Regions from separate parts of the Brevibacillus sp. LEMMJ03 genome, predicted to be linked through region 1. Evidence: riboswitches for the same ligand, from Rfam matches in the RefSeq annotation. Region 1 holds a riboswitch; each other region holds the start of a gene.
The links. A riboswitch is a leader RNA that binds a small molecule or an ion and turns the genes downstream of it on or off. The one in region 1 is predicted to bind cyclic di-GMP.
Positions count from the first base shown of each region.

Region 2: it holds a riboswitch for cyclic di-GMP, as region 1 does, so the genes downstream of both, FOI68_RS14730 (acyl-CoA dehydrogenase family protein) here and ggt (gamma-glutamyltransferase) in region 1, are expected to answer to the same signal.
Region 3: it holds a riboswitch for cyclic di-GMP, as region 1 does, so the genes downstream of both, FOI68_RS05820 (methyl-accepting chemotaxis protein) here and ggt (gamma-glutamyltransferase) in region 1, are expected to answer to the same signal.

Region 1 is NZ_VKJN01000007.1:149,836-157,006, reverse strand. Features, by position in the region: gene FOI68_RS11175 (ABC transporter substrate-binding protein) at 1-640, shown strand, start outside; gene FOI68_RS11170 (glycerophosphodiester phosphodiesterase) at 655-1,374, shown strand; gene FOI68_RS11165 (methyl-accepting chemotaxis protein) at 1,485-3,473, opposite strand; gene ggt (gamma-glutamyltransferase) at 3,569-5,191, opposite strand; cyclic di-GMP riboswitch class I at 5,441-5,530, opposite strand; gene FOI68_RS11155 (SET domain-containing protein) at 5,816-6,415, shown strand; gene FOI68_RS11150 (glutamine--tRNA ligase/YqeY domain fusion protein) at 6,511-7,171, shown strand, end outside.
Region 2 is NZ_VKJN01000011.1:22,768-29,938, forward strand. Features, by position in the region: gene FOI68_RS14715 (methyl-accepting chemotaxis protein) at 1-826, opposite strand, end outside; gene FOI68_RS14720 (MFS transporter) at 867-2,030, opposite strand; gene FOI68_RS14725 (citrate synthase/methylcitrate synthase) at 2,057-3,148, opposite strand; gene FOI68_RS14730 (acyl-CoA dehydrogenase family protein) at 3,198-4,394, opposite strand; cyclic di-GMP riboswitch class I at 4,564-4,649, opposite strand; gene FOI68_RS14735 (helix-turn-helix transcriptional regulator) at 5,119-6,084, shown strand; gene FOI68_RS14740 (McrB family protein) at 6,699-7,171, shown strand, end outside.
Region 3 is NZ_VKJN01000003.1:235,576-242,746, forward strand. Features, by position in the region: gene abc-f (ribosomal protection-like ABC-F family protein) at 1-1,764, shown strand, start outside; cyclic di-GMP riboswitch class I at 1,848-1,935, shown strand; gene FOI68_RS05820 (methyl-accepting chemotaxis protein) at 2,161-3,840, shown strand; gene FOI68_RS05825 (MFS transporter) at 3,988-5,157, opposite strand; gene FOI68_RS05830 (hypothetical protein) at 5,330-5,728, shown strand; gene FOI68_RS05835 (YqgQ family protein) at 5,725-5,919, shown strand; gene FOI68_RS05840 (class I SAM-dependent methyltransferase) at 6,105-6,728, shown strand; gene FOI68_RS05845 (DedA family protein) at 6,718-7,171, shown strand, end outside.

The sequences.
Region 1 (7,171 bases):
CATCCTGAGCGAAGACGGCAAGAGCGTGGCGCTCGACAACGAAGCGGGAAAAGCGCCGCTGGAGTTCTGGAGCAGCCTGCTGAAAGAAGGTGTGATGAAGGCTCCGCCGGGCGAAAAATACAACGCCTGGGACGTGGCCAAGCAGGATTTCCTCAACCAGCAGGTGGCCATGATCTTTACATCGACCGGAGACCTGCATTCGCTCAAGGAGAACGCCACGTTTGAAGTAGGGGCGGCTTTCCTGCCGGCCAACAAGCGTTACGGGGTGCCGACTGGCGGCGCCAACCTGGTGATGCTCGCCAAGTCTTCGGATGAGGAGAAAAAGGCGGCATGGGAATTCATCAAATGGATGACGGACACCCCGCAGACGATTCGTTGGTCGCTGGAAACCGGGTACATGCCGGTGACGAAGGAAGCGGTCGAGTCGGACGAGATGAAAGCAGCATACCAGAAAGAGCCGAACTTCCAGGTGGCGGTCAAACAACTGGAGTACGCCCAACCGCGTCCGATGGTCCCCGGCTATAAGGAACTGCAGGAAGTCATCATGACGGAGATCCAGCGGGCCGTGCTGAAACAGGCGACCGTAGACGAAGCGATTGCCAAGGTTGTGGAAAAAGGCGAGAAACTGCTGAAAAAGTAGCGAGGTGACGTTGCATGAACGTCTGCATGGCGCATCGCGGCTGGTCGGGCAAGGCGCCCGAAAACACCATGACGGCCATTCGGCTCGCGCTGGCGGAACCGGCCATTCGCGCGATTGAGGTGGACGTGCAGCTTTCCAAGGACGGCGTGCCAGTCCTGTTCCACGATTTTTCGCTGGAGAGGACGACCAACGGCAGCGGACGGGTGCAGGATATGACGCTGGCGGAACTGCGTGAGCTTGACGCGGGGAGCTGGTTTGACGAGCGCTTTGCCGGCGAGCGGATTCCCGCGCTGGAAGAGGTGCTGGCTGCCGCGAAGGGACGATGCACGCTGAACATTGAGCTGAAAACGGCGGCCGACATGCATCCCGGACTGGCGGAACGCGTGCTGACGCTGCTGGACCGGCACGGGATGAAGCGGGATGTGTACCTCACCTCGTTTGACCACGAGCTCATCCGGCAGGTGCGGCGGCTGGACGCCGAGGTCAAGACCGGGCTGATCGTATACGGACGGCCGGTCATGATCCTGGAACAACTGCGGCAGGCGGGAGCGGACATGCTCTCCATGTCCTATCCGTTTCTCACCCGGGAGTTGGCCCGCGAGGCGATCGACCAGGGGTTTGGCGTCATCGCCTGGACGGTGGACGACCCGGAGGCGATCCGCACGATCATGAAGTGGCATCCGCAGGTGCAAATCTGCACCAACCATCCGGACCGGATGCTGGCCCTTCGCTGAGCATCGAATCACAGCGGCCGTGAGGAATTGTCCTCACGGCTGCGGTTTGCGTCGGGACAGCCGGGGAGCAGAAAAAGGCACCGCTGCACGGGTGCCTTTTTCCGTTTTGCTTATATCTTAAAGCGTTTGACGTGGGCCTGCAGCTCTTCGGCGATTCTCGCCAGCGAGCTGGCGGAAGAAGTGACTTCCTCCATGGAGGCCAACTGCTCCTCGGTGGCGGCGGAGACGCTTTGCGTTCCTTCTGCGGAATTTTCCGCCACTTCGGCGATTTGGGTGACCAACTGGACGACCTGTTCCGTACCTGCGGTCATCTGGCGGGAGTGGTCTTTTACTTTCTGGATCTGGTCGGCCGTGTGGGTCACGGAATCCTGAATCTGTTCAAACGACTTGCCGGCTTCGTTGACGACCTCGATCCCGAGCGCCACTTCTTTTGTCCCTTTTTCCATGGATTGAACGGCCAGGTCCGATTCCTGCTGGATGGCCAGAATGAGCTGTTCGATCTGCTGGGCGGACTGGGCCGATTGTTCCGCCAGTTTGCGGACTTCGTTCGCCACGACGGCAAATCCCCGTCCCTGTTCGCCGGCCCGCGCCGCTTCGATGGCGGCATTGAGCGACAACAGGTTGGTCTGCTCGGCGATGTCGGTGATCACCTGGACGATTTGACCGATCTCCTGGGAACTGTCACCCAGCCGTTTGACGATGCGGGCGATCTGGTTGACCGTCTCGTTGATGGACTGCATTTGCTGCGCGACGGTTTGGATGGTCTGGTTGCCGTCGATCGCGATTTGCGAAGCCCTGAGGGCGGAATCTGCCGCGTTTTCCGCACTGGCGGCAATTTGCTGAACCCCGGAGGACACCTCCTGGATCGCGCGGACGCTTTCCTCCACGCTTTGCACCTGCCGCTCCGCGCCGTACGCCACCTCCTGGATGGTCGTGGCGATCTGCTCGGTGGCCTTGCTCGTGTGTTCGGCGTTTACGGTCAGCTCTTCCGCGGACGCAGCCAAATTTTCGGCGCTGGCGTTCACCTGCTGGATGATGGTGCGCAGATTTTCCACCATGGCGTTTACGGCCCGGGACAGTTGGCCGATTTCATCCTGCGTGCGGATGCGGAGCGGCTCCACCGTCAGTTCTCCATCGGAGATGCGTTTGGTCACGGTGGCCACTTCCTTGATCGGCCGCGTGATCCGGAGCGACACGGCGAATGCGATCGCGATCACAAGAGCGCTGACGATGACCACAATGACGGCGATGTTGCTGTTGAGAGCGGTCACGGCCGACGTAATGGATTGGACGGGGATATGCAGGAACAAGCCGTACTTCGTTTTCGCAATAGGCGCATAGGCGACCATGTACTCGCTGCCGGCGTCGCTGTAGGTATAGGAGGCCGTCTCGGTGCCGCCTTTCTTGAGGATCTCGGCCAACCCCTGCGGCAGGCCGGCTTCATCCACCGCTTTGCCGATCAGCTCTTTGTTGGGATGGGCTTGAATCAGCCCTTTGTTGTCCACGAGAATGGCGTACCCGCCGCTGCCCAGGTTGAGATTTTGCAGGAAGGTATCGGTAAACTGGTCAACGTTGACGAGACCGGTCAGGACGCCGAGAATTTGGCCGCTTTGGCTCTTGACGGGGGAGGCGACGACGATGGATCGCTTGCCGGTCGTCTTGGCGATCACGATATCGGAATAGCTGGATTTTCCGGCCATCCCGTCCTTGAAAAACGGCCGTTCGGACAAGTCGATGCCGACGCTTTTCGGAAACGTGTCGGCGGACACTTTCCCGTCCGGAGAGATGAAGGTGTTGCCGTCGAAGATCTTCATTTCCTCGGTGAACGAGCGGATGAACAGGTTTTTCGCGGCAGCGTCCGTCGATTGGATGTCCGACGAGCGGGCCAGCACCTGAACCTCCGTCATCCGTCTGTCCAGGTATTGATCCATCGCGATGGCGGTGCTTTGGGCGAGGTCGATGTAGGACTGCCGCTGCTTGTCCGTGATGATTGCCGAACTGCTGGTGGTGATGTACAGGGAGGTGCCGATGAGTGGAATGATCGCTACGACAAGAAACCAAACAATGAGTTTGTTTCGAAGTTTGCCGAAGACAAACACGAGGGAATTCCTCCTTTTATGATGAGGCCTGTTCGAACGTCTGAAGCGTGAAAGCATTCAGACTGCCGGGAACATTCCCGGCAGTCTGGAGTGAATCAATATCCGAGTGCTGCTCCTTCTCCGCGCGGATCGGCGCCGCCAAACTTCACGTTGGTGACGGGATCGATCAGAATCGCCCCGGATTGGCCCATTTGATCCGTGTAGGCGGCTTCCAGTTTCTCGACCGGGTGACCGCGTTTGATCAGTTCGTCCAGGACGTCCTGCGGAATCCGGCTTTCCACCTTGAGGTTGTTGGAAGAAGCGCCCCAGTTGCGTCCGTGCAGCCATCTCGGCGCTTCGATCGCGTCCTGTACGCTGAAGCCGAAATCGACGATGCGGGTCACCAGGGCGGCCTGGGTCTGAGGCTGTCCTTCCCCGCCTTGGGTTCCGTAGAGGAGGTAGGGCTTGTCTCCTTTAAACAGCATCGCCGGATTGATGGTGTTGAAGGTGCGCTTGCCCGGCTCCAACCGGTTGATGTGGTTCGGATCCAGGGAGAAGTAGCTGCCGCGGTTTTGCAGCAGTACGCCGGTGCCTTTGGCGACGATGCCGGAGCCCCAGTCGAAGTAGTGGCTTTGAATCATCGAAACGGCGTTGCCGTCCTTGTCGACGACGCCGAGCCAGACGGTGTCCCCCTTCGGATCGAGCGGCTCCACGGTTTTGGCTGCCTGTTTCATGTCGATGCGCTTGGCCAATTCTTGTCCGTGCTCTTTGGACAGCAGGTAATCCAGCGGAATGTCGGCAAACTCAGGGTCGGTCAGCCATTTGTCACGGTCGGCAAAGGCTTGCTTGGTCGCTTCGACAATCACGTGGTAGTAGTCGGGGGTGCCTTCGCCCATGCTCTTCAGATCGAAGTTGTTCAGGATGTTGAGAATGGAGAGCGAGGCCATCCCTTGCGAGTTGGGCGGCACGTTGTACGCCTTGTACCCGCGGTAGTCGACGGAAATCGGCTTTGCCCAGGTGGCGGTGTGTGTTTCAAAGTCTTTCAGGGTGAGCAGGCCGCCGTTTTTCTGCACGTCGTCGACAATTTTCTTGGCGATTTCGCCTTTGTAGAATCCGTCCGCCCCTTTTTTGGCGATCACTTTCAAGGTTTCCGCCAGGTCTTTTTGCTTCATGATTTCGCCGGCCTGGTACGGCTCGCCGTTGGGCTTCAGGTAGATTTTGCGGAACTCTTCGAAGCGCTGCAGATTTTTCAGTTCGTTGTCGGTCGGATCGGTCGCGTACTTGGTCCAGTACACCTGGTTGGGAGAGACGGGATAGCCTTTTTCGGCGTATTCGATCGCCGGTTCCAGCAGCTTGTTCCACGGGATCTTGCTGCCGCTCATCTCCTTGTGGGCGTAGTTGTACGCTTCCCACCAGCCGGAAACGACTCCGGGGACGGTGTTGGCGGCCAGGTAACCGCGGGACGGGATTTTATCGTACCCTTTGCTCTTGTAGAACTCGATGGTCGCTTTCTCCCCGGCACGGCCGCTGCCGTTCAGGGCGCGCAGTTCTTTCGTTTTTGCGTTGTAGATCAGCCAGAAGTTGTCTCCGCCGATGCTGGTGTAGTGGGGATAGACGACGGTCAGCGTGGAAGCCGCCGCGATCGCGGCATCTACCGCGTTTCCGCCCTCCTGCAGCGTCTTCAGTGCAGCAGCGGTAGCCAGGTAGTGCGGCGAGGTAACCATGCCGTTCGGCGACATGGAGGTTGGACGGTTGGCGGCATTTCCCGCCGGTGCGAAGGCGGACAGGCTTAAAACGCCGGCCAGACCCAGCGCGCTGATTTTTGTCCAGAACTTTTTCACAATCGTTCCTCCTTTGTCTTGTTGTAGAAGCGAGTTGCGATGGATGGTCCGTACGTCTGGCGCTTCACCTCCCCCTATGGCCTGCAACCGCTTGTTTACATAAAAAGACCGATGACATAGGATCATCGGTCTGTCCTACATCAATACTTCGGTAACTGGCTGGCGTGTCCGCACGCGGCGGAGGTAGCCCCTGTAGCTTTGCGCCGCCGGGTTTCCCCGGGTTTGCCGTTTCGATATCAATGGCTGGTCTTGAAATTCAGAAAACGGGAAATGAGACCATCCTCATTTCATCCCGCGGTGCAAGCAGTCCAATCGACTTGGAAAAATCACATCTCCTTTCATTAGATCGGTAAAAACGTCCCGATGTTTAATAATAAAATGAAAAAATTCTGTTGTATTTGTGACCATCGTCCGATCCTCCCTCTCTTGGCGGAAAACTTTTTTCTCTGCACACACCCGAGCCGGCCGGACTGCTTATGATGTAGAAAACAGGGCCGCTTCGCCAAGGAGGGAAATGAGACGATGATGCATCCGGATACGGAACTGCGGTATATTCATGATGAAATCGGGTACGGAGTCTTTGCCACCAAGCTGATTCCCAAGGGAACCATCGTCTGGGTGCTGGACGATCTCGATCAGGTATTGGACCCGTCTTACGTGGAATCGCTTGATCCGCTGCGCAAGCAGGACGTGTTGAAATACTCGTTTCGCAATCAGCATGGAGCGTACATTCTCTGCTGGGATAAGGCCCGCTTCGTCAACCACAGCTTTCACGCCAACTGCGTCGGCACGGCCTACGATCTGGAGCTGGCCGCCCGGGACATTCAGCCCGGTGAACAGCTTACCGACGATTACGGAACGCTCAATCTGGACGAACCGTTTGACTGCCTGCCGGAAACGGGCACCGACCGGGTCAGGGTGATGCCGGACGATCTGCTGCGCTATCACGCGTACTGGGATGCCCTAGCCAGCGAAGCGTTCCGCCAGTTTGCCCGCGTTCCGCAGCCGCTCGCCCATCTGGTGCGCCCGCAGCATCTGGAGAAGATTCTGGCTGTCGTCGAACAGCGCAAGCCGCTGGATTCCATCGTGAACATCTACTACGACCGGCTGCTGCAGCGGTAAGTGCCCCGGCGGTGTGCGGCGGGACGGGGGAGGCCCGATTTGTTGAACTCTCGATGAGGAATCAGTATTATTGAATGTAAAGGTGAAGTGAAAGGTTGATTCAATTGGAAAACAAGTCGGCATCATCCAACTTTATCCGCAACATCGTCATCGAGGATTTGCAGGCGGGACGAGTGAAAGAAGTCGTTACCCGTTTCCCTCCGGAACCGAACGGGTATCTCCATATCGGGCATGCCAAATCCATCTGCCTGAACTTTGAGCTGGCTGACGAGTTCAAGGGCAGAACCAACCTGCGCTTTGACGACACCAATCCGCTGAAAGAAGACACCGAGTACGTGGAAGCGATCAAGGAAGACGTCAAATGGCTGGGTTTTGAGTGGGACGGTCTGTATTTCGCTTCCGACTACTTTGAGGAAATGTACAATCGCGCGGTGCTGCTGATCAAAAAAGGCAAGGCGTACGTCGACGACCTCTCCGCCGAGGAAATCCGCAAAACGCGGGGGACGTTGACGGAGCCGGGCACGGAGAGTCCGTACCGCAACCGTTCGGTGGAGGAAAACCTGGACCTGTTCCAGCGGATGCGCAACGGCGAGTTCAAGGACGGCGAAAAAGTGCTGCGCGCCAAAATCGACATGAGCTCGCCGAACATCAACCTGCGCGACCCGGTGCTCTACCGGATCGCCCATGCCACCCATCACAACACGGGAGACAAGTGGTGCATCTACCCGATGTACGACTTTGCCCACCCGCTGGAAG
Region 2 (7,171 bases), on a different contig from region 1:
TCGGATTCGTCGTATAAATCATTTTCTTAGGTTCGCCCTGGAAGATGTATTCGTAAGAGCCGGAAGCGTTCGGTTCACGGTACATCACTTCGTTATGCGGCGCCGTTGGCGTACCGATCTTGTTCGTAGGGTGCAGCAAAAATTGTTTGTTCTTCGTGTAAATGACGATGTAACCCTTCTGCCCGATTTGGACATCTTTCACAAGGTTACGAAGCTCCTCCAGATTGATGTTAAAGCCGACGACAGCCGACTGCCCGGGTACCGCTTTGGCTGCCGTGATCACCAACTCGCCGCCGCTTATCGGGTCGGCATAAGGATCGGTCAGAATGACCGTATCTTTATTCGCCGCCTCTTTATACCAGGGCATTTCCCTGGCGTTAAAGTTGGCGGGGATTTTGGCATCCTTCGAGCCGTGGATGTACGTCCCGTTGTCCATAGCGATGAAAGGCATGCTCGCGCCGGGATGATCGTTCAGAAATTGCTGTAAAAATGCCTGCCAATTCTGGTTCGCATTTTGCTTCATTCTGTCAGCGATTTGCTTGGATAGCGAGTCGAGTTCCTTCTGTCTCGTATCCATCCAATTGTTGATGTATCGGTTGGTTAAAGACACGTTTTCCGTAGCGCTGTCCATCAGCAGCTTCTCGATTTGCGATTGCGATTTGTCGTAGGTCAGCCATCCGATGACAATCCCCGGAATCAACAAGATGAGGAAGGAGAACAGAAACAGTTTGCCGCGTACGCTGGCGAACGAGGACAGGATGCTTTTCCATTTCCAAGATTTGAAGGAGGATGGCTTGGGGTTCCTTTCTACTTTTTTACGTATCATCGATGCATACACTCTCCAACTGTAATCTTTAACTAATAACTCAAGTTTGCGTTGTGTTTGCGGGATGGGTTATCTTCTTTTTTCCTGCCAGGAAATAATTGCTGAGCAGGGCAAGTACAATGATGCATGTCGTAGTCGCGACCAAACCGTCCCATGCGTAACGTGACCATAATAATCCCGGGATGTAAGCGCCGAGACTTCCGCCGACATAGAAGAAGAACAGATACAGGGAAGAGGCGGCGCCCCTGGACCCATTCGCGACATCGGTCACGTAGGCTGTCGTAGCGGACTGGGACGCGAAATTTCCAAACGCGAGAATAGACGCGCCGGCCAGCAGAGCAGGTAACGATGGATGAAGCGTAAGCAGGATGCCTGACGCCCCGATCAGATGCCCGAAGGCCATGGTCGCTCTCCGGCCGATGCGGTCGGAGAAGTACCCCGCCAGCGGAGCGGAAAAGATGCCGAACAGGTAAGTAAAATAAAGCAACGAAATTTGTGTTGCATTGAGATGAAAGGAAGCGCCGGAAGCATAGAAGGGCAGATACGTGAAAAAGCCGATAAAAGCGAAAAACTGCGAAAAGCCGATCAAAAAAGTGCCGATCAGCGCCGGATTGCGGAAATGCGCCAGAAACCCGCCGATTGCCCTGTTGGTTTGATTCTGGGAGGCGGGCAAATACCGCCATACGAGAACGGTGACCAATAGGGAAAAGAACCCGGTAGCGATAAAGACGGCATGCCACGAGAACGCTTCGGCGATCGGTCCGGCAATGACACGGCCGACCAACCCGCCGGCTACGGTGGCGCTGACGTAGGCGCCGAGCGCACGGCCGCGCCGGTCGGCCGGAAATTCTTCGGACACGTAGGCGACCAGCACGGCAGTCACTCCGGGGATGCACAAGCCGTGCACGACCCGCCAGACCAAAATCCAGGTGAAGGAGTCCGTTATGGCCAGCATGGCGCTCGGAACAATCAGCAGCAGGCAAAAAATCCCGATCGCTTTCTTGCGGTCCCACCGATCAAACAGCGGCGCCAGCGCGAGCGATGAAACCGCGAGCGCGATGATCGTCAGGGAGATCGTCAAGCTGGCTGTTGCGATCGAGATGCCGTACTTATCGGACAGCCACGGCAGCAGCGGCTGAGGCGCGTACAACAAGATGAACACGTTCATGGTGGCCAAAAACATAATGATTTGTCGGCGTGCCATTGATCGGCCTCCTTTTCCCCAAAAAGTTATTCAGAAGGCAATCGTCCGATGTAAGCGGAATCCGGATACACCAAACGGCCTTGGGAGGCTTCAATGATATGCGCGCACCAGCCTACCGACCGCGTTAAAGCAAAGGTCGGCGTGAACAGCTCCGGTTCGAAGCCGATCGCATTCATGACGGCAGCCGCATAATACTCCACATTGGTATACAGCTTTTGGTGAGGTTTATATACGGCCAGCAGATCCTGGGCTGTTTGCTCCACGTGCACGGCCAGATCGAGCCAGGCATCACTGCCTGACAATTCGGTGGCGATGAGCCTTAAAGCTTCGGATCGCGGGTCTTTCGTTTTGTACACGCGGTGTCCGAAGCCCGGCAATCTTCCTCCGCTTTCCAAGCGCCGCTTGATCCACGGCTCAGCGTTATCTTTCGTGCCGATGTCTTTCAGCATGTCCAGCACCAAGGAAGGGGCTCCGCCATGAAGCGGTCCTTTCAAAGCGCCGATGGCTCCGGTGATCGCGGAAACGAGATCCGAACGGGTCGAGGCGATCACGCGGGCGGTAAAGGTGGAGCTGTTCATCCCGTGATCCATCAGCAGGTTCAAATAAGCTTCCAGCGCCTGAACATGGACGGGGGACGGCTCCGTACCCCTCAGCATGTATAAATAGTTAGCGGTATGCCCGAGGTCGGGCCGGGGAGCAACAGGCTCCAGGCCCTTGAGCCGACGGTAGCAATAAGCGATGATCACGGGCAGCTTTATGATGACGGAGGTGGCTTGCTGCAAAGTAGGCGGATATTCCGGGCTATCGATGCTCAGCGCGGAGACAGCGGTACGCAGCATGCTCATCAAGTCGTGCGTTTCGGAAAGGGCGTCGATGACGTTTCGGACGGAAGCGGGGAGCTCCCGTGCGGACGCCCACTTTTCCAGCGTGTCCTTGCGCTCGTCTACGTCCGGCAGATTTCCGTGCAGGAGAAGATAAGCGACCTCCTCGAAGCTTTTATCGCGGGCCAGATCCCTGGCGTGAAATCCCCGGTACACCAGGTTCCCCTTCTCTGCGTCTACAAGGCTGACCGCGGTTTTGGCGACAACGACATTCTCAAGTCCTTCATTCACAGTCATGGTTCGCTCTCCTGTCTATATCGATGTCCGTTTTATATGGTAAGGCAGGTTATGGCACCATATTGAGGACGCGCAGTGGTTGTTCTTCCCGAGCGCGCCCCAGCATCGCATCGTAGATTTCCCTGCCCATCAAATCCCGGCCAATTAACGATTTCAGCACGTCCGTGCTGCCGTCGGCTATCATCAGGCCGCGCACGTCGCGTAGTTTCTGCTCAAGGCCGTATTCCTTGACGTAGCCCCGGGCGCCATGGATCTGCAGCATGTCGTCGATCGCCTTGTAGGCCGTGGTCGTCGAATACCATTTGGCCATCGAGGCTTCCATTGTATTGGAATGACCGCGGTCCAAAACGTCCAGCGCCTTCAGGCTGAGCAGACTTGCCGTTTCCAGAAGGGTCGCGTGCTCGGCGATTTTGTGCATGACGGACTGAAACCGGCCGATCGGACCGCCGAAGGCCATCCGTTCTTTGGCATACTGCACGCCTTGCTCCAGTGCCTTTCTGGCCGCTCCGACGCAGATGATTCCCATCAGTACCCGCCAATAGCCGAAGTGTTGGTTAAATATCCGGAAGCCTTCCCCTTCCAGACCCAATCGGTTCTCCGCCGGAATCACGACATCGTGAAGCCGGAAGCCGCCATAGGACCAACCTTTCATTCCCATCGGCTCCAGGGCGTATTTCTCGATATTGGGATCGTTCATATCGACAAGGAAGGCGGTCAAGCCTTTCGTTCCGGAACCGTGCTTCGTTTGAGCGAAGACGACGAATACGCCGGCCTCCTCCACACGGCTTACCCATTCCTTGCAGCCCGACAATATGTAATTCGCTCCATCTTTACGAGCGAACGTTTCGATAGCGGCCAGGTCGGAACCGCAGTTCGGTTCCGTCAAACCGACGCCCACCAGTAAATCTCCTTTTATGAGTGAAGGCAAATACCTGCTTTTTTGCTCATGAGTTCCGAATTTGGCGATCATGTTGCCGTGTCCGGCGCCGATGACTTCGCGGGTGTTGACTCCGAATTTGCCGCATTCCTCGTAAAGAAGTCCCATTGTAACGGCGCTCAAACCTTCGCCTCCGTATTCCTTCGGAACATCCAGGCCAATTAGTCCCTGTTTGCCGGACGCTTGGCGAATCTGCCAAGGCAGCTGCTCGCTCTCGCTTTTTAAAGCATTTTCTACATCCAAGTCGATCATGAATTGTCTGACCTTTTCAATCCACATCATTTGGTCTTTTGTCCACTCAAAATTCATAGTACTCCCTCCGATTTTCTGTGTTTTTTAATGTGGAATAAACTGTACGCCAAATGAGTTTGACTTATTTGATTTCGCTGAACCTCCTACATTTCACATTTTGAAAATAAAAAAGCCCCCTTTTGCAAAAAAGGGCAGCCGAAAATAGAGCATGTGATATAGAACTAATTCCGGCAGCCCGGCGATCATGGTCGTTATGACTTTAGACCCGTAGCTTTGCGTCCTAACCTTTCGGTTAGTTTGCCCTTAACGTAAATTTTTCCTTTTTGCTAGTTCGATTGTAACGCATTTTCAAAAATTATCATAGACCATTTGCATAAATTTTTATTAACTTATCGTTGGTTTGGAAAGAAGGACAAACGATGTATCACTTCCATTGTCCTAACTTCAGCGGTGAAATCTCAGCAACAAATTATACTCATTTTCAATAAAGGTGGGCATTTTAATTTTTAGCACAACATGTTCCGCAAACTTTCTTCAGTAACGATTGCATTAGAGCTGCTGCTTGGAGCCACAGTCAGTTATCAACCCCAAGAAGCAGTCACTTATGACAGTCAAATAGCTAAATTTAGGCCTGGAGTAGGTACTAATAGAAGCGGTAACCCGCTTCGGTGATCTCGCACGGTGTAAAAAGCCAAAACAAAATGATCATGCAATGATAGGTTTCAGACTTTTTGACACGAATGGTTAGAGGGATGACTTTTCCGATGTTGGGGTGAACACCATGGACTTGATTCAACGCCTTTTTTTCATCCTAACCACCATTCAACAAAGTCCAGGCATTACCGCGCCGGAACTTGCCAACCTGGCCGGCACTTCCGTTCGGAGCATATATCGCGACATTAGGCGGTTGGATGACTGTGGCATTCAAATCATGCGGGAAGGAAACAAAGGGTATTATCTCATCGACAAGTACGTTCAGACACCGGGGAAGCTGGGGACGGAAGAATACCTCGCGATTTCTCTCTACCCGATACTCTCAGGCCAAACGAAACTGAAAGGGCATCCGTTTCAGCGATCGTTCCAATCGGCAATGGACAAAATTCTAACACGCTTTCAAGTGAATGATCAGCTGCTGCAGATCAGTAAACGCATTCGGATTCATACGGAACAGTCCAACCCGGAGCAGGATCTGATCATACAGCGAATCATTGAGGCCATCATCCAGGAAGTGACGATCACGTGCGAATACTACACGATGTACCGGGACGATCTGACAAGACGGATGATTGATCCATATTACCTCGTGCCTCGGGGCGGTTACTTGTATCTGATCGGATATTGCCATGAGCGCGAGGAGATTCGGACGTTCCGGCTAAACCGATTCCGGTCCATCGCACTGACGAACAAGAAGTTTTTTATTGAAGATGACTTCGACATTGACCGCTATCTGGATAAAGTGTGGGGAATCAAGGCCGAAACAGACGAAGTCACGTTCAAGGTCCGCTTTTCCAGCAAAGTTGCCCGTTACATCAAGGAACATCACTATGACTCCCCGCCACAATTCATCGACGAACAGGATGGTTCCTTGCTGCTGATTGTAACGACACGCGGGGCTGAAGAGTTCTTGCGCTGGATGAAGCAGTACGGAAACGATGCCGAATTGGTGGAGCCGCAGGAATACCGCATGCAATTGCTTGAGGAATACAGAGAATTGGCTCGTACATACAGTGAGACCGTTCACGTCTAAAAAAGGATGGGAAGGGGAATTGTGGGCTGTCTTGACGAGTGAACGATCGACAACAGGCTGGCGCCGGTCGCGAGCGCATGTGCGACACACCCCCTCCTTTTCGAGAAGGGGACAGACTGAAGACAAACCGATTGTATCGAAGGAGAAGCATGTTTCCAGGCAGAGGACTTGTGAGCCCTACCGAGCGGAGCAGCGATTTGCGGGAAAAAGGAGCGCCACCTCTGAATGGGCTGCGTAGCGATGCGGCTTTGGCGATCCCCCGCAAATCGGTGCGGAGCGTGCAGTCTATGCTTCCTTGCTGTGGCGAGCACGGAGCGGATGCCGGAAACGTGCTTCTCCCCTCAGCAGTCACTTTGTCTGCACACTGCCCCCTCCTTTTCGATGAGGGGATTTTCTTGGTGAAAACGTATGTTTCCGTGACAGGATTTGTCACGGTGGCGTTTATGATAGAGGTATCCATGCAGAAAAAATTGACAACGGTGGGACGAGAGCGCTATCTGTTCAGTCTATCGAATCAAGAATGGAAACCCGGTGGCAGGAACCGAGATCGATTTAGCGGAAGAGGATCAATGTAATCATCATCTACATGAACAGCAGGAGAAGGAGAGGCAAGCATGACATTGCATGAACTCATGGAAAAGGCGAAACAGTACACGGTATCCGACGAACAGCTCCAATCCGATCAAGCGGGGCGTGACAGTTTTCTGGCCCGATTTCCCTTGGAACGTTTGGAGTCGATGAAGATCGAGGAATATGCCCGCAGCAACTCAAAGGATACATTTGTCTACTGGCTGGAAAGAAAACAGATTCTGGCAGGTATCGGAGGGGGCAACTCTTCCAAGTTCGGAATTTATTGCGGAAAAGACGGCCGCTACTACAAGGGGGTCGGGAACAAGAAGACATTGCTGGAAGGGGACGAATTGACCCGGGAATTTGAAGGGGTGAAGAAAAAGATCGTATCCGTCATTCGCCTGGCGAAGGAGAACCGGATTGACGAGATAGACACCACCGATTCCCTTGTGTGGGACATGGTCTTGTTGAAGCTGTTGAACATATACGTACCTGAACGTTTCTTCAATATCTATTC
Region 3 (7,171 bases), on a different contig from region 1:
CTTCCGCAGACGCCGCAGTACCCGCCGGAATGGACGGCGCGGGACGTGATCGCCAGCGCCTTTGGCGACGTCCTGGCGATACAGGAAGAGATGCGCTCACTGGAGCGGGAGATGAGCTGCGTCGGTGAAGCGGACCGAGAGCTGGAGCGGCTGATCGGGCGCTACCAGGCGCTGCAGTCCGAGTTTGAGCGGCTGGACGGCTATCAGTGGGAAGCCCGCATGGCACAGGTGACGGACGGCCTGGGCCTCTCCGAGGGATTTCTGTCCACGCCCTTTGCGCGGTTGAGCGGAGGGGAGCAGACCAAGACGGGACTGGCCAAACTGCTCTGCCAGCAGAGTGACGTTCTTCTCCTGGATGAGCCGACCAACCATCTCGACCTGGAGGCGATGGAGTGGCTGGAGGGGTTTTTGCGCGACTATCCGGGAACGGTGCTGTTGATCTCGCACGACCGCTGCTTTCTGGACGCGGTGGTCAGTTCCATCTACCACCTCGACGGAGGCGTGGCGGAACACTACATCGGCAATTACAGCGCTTTCGTCAAAGAGCGGGAGGAGCGGCTGCTGCGCCAGTTTGCCGAGTACCAGGAGCAGCAGAAAAAGATCAAAAAGATGCAGGAAGCGATCAAACGGCTGAAGGAGTGGGGCAACCGTTCCAATCCGCCCAACGAGGCGTTTCACCGCCGGGCGAAAAGCATGGAAAAGGCGCTGGACCGTCTGGAGCGGATCGAACGGCCCCGTCTGGAAGCGGAGCGGATGGGCCTTGCGTTTCATAAGGCGGAGCGGAGCGGCGAAGAGGTGCTGGTCGCGGAGGGCGTGAGCAAGTCGTTCGGGGAGAAGCGGCTGTTTGACGGCGCCTCCCTTCTGCTGCGCTACGGCGAGCGAAAAGCGCTCCTCGGCCCTAACGGCTGCGGCAAGTCGACGTGGATTAAGATGATGGTGGGTGAGCTTCCGCCTGACGAGGGAGCGGTGCGGATCGGAAGCAGAGTCAAGCTCGGCTATCTCTCCCAGCGGGCGCTGGAGGGGGACCAGGAGCGGCGGGTGATCGACGTGTTTCGGGAGACGGCGGCCGTCTCCGAGGCGGAAGCGCGTCACCGGCTGGCCAAGTTTTTGTTTTACGGCGAACAGGTGTTCAAGCGGATCGGCCAGTTGAGCGGCGGGGAGCGGATGCGCCTGCGGCTGGCGCAGTTGATGCACCAGGACGTCAACCTGCTGGTGCTGGACGAGCCGACCAACCACCTGGACATTGAGGCGCGTGAAACGCTGGAGGAGGCGCTGGCCGGCTTTCAGGGATCGCTGCTCATCGTCTCCCACGACCGGTACTTTTTGCAAAAGATGGTGGACGGCGTCTACTGGGTGGAAAACGGCCGGCTGGTCCACGACGAGGGAACCTTTGAAGAGGCGTGGGAAAAACGAAGACAGCGGCGCAGCGGGGCTGGCAGCCGGACGGCGGAGAACACGCGGAAAGCGGGGGAGCCGCTGCAAAGCGAAAAGCGGCCGCATGCCGAAACGATGCCGCACACGATGAAACCGGCCGGTTCCGGCCCGGATGCGGCCAGCTCCCGCAAGCGGCCCAACCCGTACAAGCTGGCGGAACTGGAGCGGGCGATCGCCGAGCGGGAAGCCCGGCGGGATGAGGTGATGGCCCTGCTGTCCGGCGGCGAGACGGACTACCGGAAACTGATCGGCTGGCAGCAGGAGCTGGAGCGGTTGACGGAGGAGATCGACGCCCTGTACCGCGAGTGGATGGAGCGGCAGGAGAGCTAGCCGGGAGAGCAGGCAGGAGAAAATGTGTCCCCCTTGACGGGACGCAACGGTATAAGTTACCATTATATCGACAATTGATATATTTTGGAAAAAGGCAAACCTATTGAAAAGTAGGGACGCAAAGCTAAGGGCCTAAGGTAACTTCGTTTACTATGGCAGCCGGTTGCCAATCTGTTTTTTTTAAGCCTTCTTGCCCTTTTAGCAGGAAGGCTTTTTTGTTTTTTGGCAGAAAAAGGGGGTGAGACCCGAATTTGGCAGGGATTGACGAGAGTCAAGGATGAGTGGCAACCGTAATCATGAAATCTGGAGGTCTGAAAAGTGGCAGCAAGACATGCAGTTGACAATGAGCAAGTTCATCATGCAATTGTTGTAAAACACAAGAACGTAGCCAAAAATGTGAAAATCACCACATTATTGCTTACATTATTTGTCGTCACATTGGTTTCCGTCGGATATCTTTCCTTCACCGCCTTGAACAACATGGCAGCGTTCAGCCAGGACATGGACGATCTGTACGAGAAAAACATGCTCAAATCCCTTGCACTGAAGCAGTTTGAAACGGACTTTTACAGCATCAGGCTTGAATCCGCAAAACTGTTGTTTGCCAATCGCTATGATCAAAATGTGGTACAGTCGATCGAAACCCAAAAGTCCAGCGCAGGCAGCATCCTCCACGTTCGGAATCATGAGATGAGCGAGGAACAGAGGGCCATTATTGACGAAATCGACAGGAATTATACCCGTTATCTGGAAGCAGTGGACTCGTTTATCGGCAGATTGAAGTCCAACGTGGCAACGACGGAAGAAGAGAGAGCCCAACTCACCCAGTATGCTGACGCTGTTCAAACCAATATCAACAAACTGGTGACCTTGCAGGCGGATGAGGCGAAACAAGTGGTGAATCAAGCCGACGGGGAATACCAGCAGGCGAAAAACCTGTTTATTGGATTTGCTGTCGGAATCGCCGTGATCGTTGGTGGCCTGACGCTGCTCCTGACAACACTGATGAAAGGCTCCATGGCTCAGATCAACAGCGTCCTGGCAAGGCTCTCGGCATATGACTTCACCGTTTCGCTGGAAGCGGAAGGCAAAAACGAATTTGCCCAGATGAACAGGTCGTTGGTAGTGGTCATCGACAACATGAAAAAAGCATTGACAGAGGTAAAGAGCAATTCGCATGAAGTGACGGATCATTCCCGAAACCTGGCGGCTGTTTCGGAGGAAATGTCGGCATCCTATCAGGAGCTTGCTGCGACCATGCAGCACGTAGCAGCGGGAGCGGCCACTCAGGCCCAGGATTTGTCCGAGATTGTCGGGGCTCTGTCGCAGTTGACCAGCAACATCGAACATGTGTATCAGGAACTGCAAAACGTCAAGGACGAAACCGAAACGGCTGAGAACAAAGCCCATATCGGAAAAGAAGAAATGGATAAGCTGGTCACCTCCATGGAGGAGATCAAACAAGCCATTGGAGTCGTTGTCAAGAAAGTGGGGATTCTGACCGACTCGGTCAAGGAGATCAGCGGCATTACCGATATCATTTCCGGCATATCGGACCAGACCAACCTGCTGGCGTTGAATGCGGCCATTGAAGCGGCAAGAGCGGGAGAAGCAGGCAGAGGGTTTGCGGTGGTGGCGGAAGAAGTCAGAAAACTGGCGGAAGAGTCCAGGCAGCATACCAATACCATTCTCCAGTTGGTCGAATCGATCCACAACGATACGGATGAAGTGATCAAAACGTCCCAGAACGTGGAAGCCTCCGTCATGGAGCAGGTGACATCGGTGGAAAATACGGTAAAATCCTTTGCGGATATCCTGGCTTCCGTCGAAAACATCGCCCCTCTGATGAAGAAGACGTACATGGCCATGGACGAGATCGTGAAGTTCAAGGATATCGTGATGGAACGGGTGGAGCAGGTAAGCGCCGTTACAGAGGAAAACTCGGCGACCACGGAAGAAGTCGCAGCCTCTTCCGAAGAACTGACCGCATCGTCGGAAGAAGTGGCGTCCACCGCTCAACAATTAAGTGAAATCGCCACGGGCTTGATGGAAACGGTAAACAGGTTTAAAGTGTAGCTTTCTTCCTGAAACGAAAGGGAGTGTGTCGATTACGATTCCCGTATCGATGCACTCCCTTTTGTCATGGAGCGGGGAAGCCCCGGTCAAGCCCGGGCCTTCCCCGTTTTCCCCCGGGCGTTCGATTACGAAAGGATGGTGGGCATCCTACGCTTGGGCGCTGGGCTCCGGCAGCCTGCGGTAGCGGGCGCGGAACAAGACCAGCATGACGACCATCAATACGCCGCCGACGATGAACGGACCGCTTTGGTACCATCCGTAGACGGCGCCGCCGGCCAGCGGACCGAGGATGCGTCCAAGGCTGTCCATGGAGCTGATCGTTCCGCTGGTGACGCCCTGGCCCTGGGTGGTCCGCTGCGTAATCATCGCCGTTCCGGTGGCGCGGATCATGCCCTGCCCCGCTCCGAACAGGGAGAGCGTGAGCGCCAGCGTCCAAAAATTGGCGGCCAGCGGGATGGCAAAGAAACCGATGCCGTACAGGATCAGGCCGATGGTCAGGACGAGCGGTTCGCCCATCCGCTTCACCATTTTGCCGATCAGTCCCCCTTGGACGAAGGCGGAGATGATCCCCATGACGAGAAACATGTAGCCGAGGTCTTTCGATGAGTAACCGTACAAATCGTTTATGTAGAGGGCAAATGTCGTCTCCAGGCCGGAAAAGGCAAACGAGACGATGAACATGATGCCGTACAGGAGCGAGAGCGGTCCAAACAGGGCGGCCAGCGGATTGCCCCGCTTGTCCCGGGAACTGCCCGTCCGCTTCTCTCGCGGCAGGCTTTCCGGCAGCGCAAACAGAATGATCAGAAACGTCAACAGCGCCACCCCGCCCGAGACGAAAAACGGAACGGCAAAGCCCCACCCGCTCAACAGGCCGCCGAGGACGGGACCAAACACGAAGCTGAGGCCGACTCCGGCGCCGATCACGCCCATTCCCTTCGCCCGTTCTTCGGGCGGAAACAGGTCGGCCACCATCGCCGTGACCGTCGGCATCGCGGCGGCGGAGACAATCCCGCCGATGATGCGGTAAGCCAGCATCGCGGCATAGCTCTCGGCCAGGCCAAACAGGATAAAGGTGACGGAAAATCCGAACAAGCCAAAGGCGATCAGCGGTTTTCGGCCGATCCGGTCGGACAGCATGCCCCAGATGGGGGCGAACAAGAGCTGCATGATGTTGTAGCTGGCAAACAGAATGCCGATCTGCAGCGAAGAGGCGCCGACGTTTTCGGCGAAATACGGGAGAATCGGTATGATGATGCCAAAGCCCAACATGGTGAGGAAGGCGACCAGGAACAGGAGGGCAAGGTACTTCTTTTTCACGCGAACCATACCTCTTTCCACACAGTTTGTCATGCTGTTTCCACCTTACGGGATGGTTTTGTCGAAGTCAAGCGATTCACCGGGACGCCGCCCCGCCGGCGTGGTATAATAACAGGAAGTCACACATCGTTTTGAAATCCGCGATGTATCCGCACATGAGGGGTTGTCAATCATGTCTACTGCAATGATCTACTACCTGGCCTGGGAAGAAGACGACTGGCTTGACGAACTGCTAGACCGCTTTCCCGAGCTGAACGCGCTCGTGCCTACGGCCAAAACGTTTCAGATGATACAGGAGCTGCGCCGGACGGGCGAAGTGGAGCGCTGCGTCATCGTCCTCAACGCTGCTGCCGAACAGGAAAAGTGCCATCAGTTTTTACGGCTGCTGGCGGAGGACGAGCAATTGTCCCGCGATCCGCTGTACATCGTCGGGCTGAAACCGGATGAGGAGGCCGCCTGGCAGGAAGCGTACCCGCACGCGAACATTGTCGTCATCACCGGGTTTGCCGTCGAGTTTGACTACGATGCCGTGCTTTCCCGCATGGCGGCCGATTTGGAGGGAGTGCGTTGAAGGAACAGCCGGGCGACTTTGACCTGAGCGCGTTTTTGCAGCGATACGGTCTGTTTATCTACACGGGCGATCCGGAGGGCGACCTCCTTTTGATCGAAGACGAAATCCGTGAACTGTACCAGCTCGGCGTAATCGACAAGGAAGAGATGGTGCAGGCGCTGGCCGCCCTGCGCAAGCGGCGCAAGGCATAGGGGAATCCTTCAGAAAACAGTCTCGTGCAGACTGTTTTTTTCTTATGGAAAAGGGCACACGCTTGAAGGAAGGGCCTCTCTGTCCGATCCCCCCGGCAATCTTCAGAAATTCTTAAGCGTTTCCCTCTCTTTTTGCTAAGGTTTCCGCGATAGGATAGGGACAACAAAGAGAGGGAGTGACAGGAATGATGAAAGGCACGTCTGAACGAATAGGCATGCCGACGCCGGGCCGGGGGCCGATTGCGGACGGGCTGCTGTTTGCCGGCAAGTTTTTGCGCTCGCCCCGGACGGTCGGCAGCATCATGCCCAGCTCCCGCCAGCTTGCCCGGCGGATGCTGGCGCCGATCGACTGGACGACAGCGACGGCGGTGGCGGAGTTGGGGGCGGGGACGGGCGTGTTTACCCGGATGATCCGCGAGCGGAAACAACCCGGCTGCACGGCGCTGATTCTGGAGAAGGACGACGGGATGCGCTGTCAGTTGGCCGCGCGCTATCCGGAGCTGCATGTCGGCGGGGATGCGCGGGAGCTGACCCGGATCATGGAGAGATGCGGCATCAGACAGTTGGACGCGGTGGTGTGCGGGCTGCCGTTTGCCAATTTTCCGCAGGACCTGCGGGACGCCATCATGGACCAGGTGGAAGCGGCGCTGAAGCCCGGGGGCGTGTTCGTCTGTTTCCAATACTCGCTGCAGATGAGAAAGCAGTTGGCGGCGCGGTTTGGCCGCGTGGAGATCCGCTTTGTGCCGCTCAATGTTCCGTTTGCGTTCGTCTACGTCTGCAGGAAGCGGGGGAATCACGATGCCGGCTGACTTCCTGACGCAGATGGTGGAACAATACGGGTATCTCGCGCTGTTTTTCTCCTTGTGGCTGGGCATTGTCGGCATGCCGATTCCCGACGAAATGATCGTCATGTCGGCTGGGGCCCTGACCGCCCAAGGGTGGCTGGAACCGCTGCCGGCGTTTGCAGCCGTCTATCTGGGCGTCGTCTCCGGATTGTCGCTCGGGTACGTGCTGGGGTATCGCGTAGGTGCGCCGATTCTGCAGTGGGTCGTCCGCAAGTGCAATGGCCGGCGCTATCTGGCCAAAGCGGAGCGGCTGATGGAGCGGTACGGCAGTTGGGCGCTCTGCCTCAGCTACTTCTTTCCGGTCGTGCGCCATCTGGTGCCGTATCTGGTGGGCATCCAGCGCATGCCGCTGCGCCGCTACGCGATGTACACCCTGCCCACCGGATTCGTCTGGACCTTCAACTATT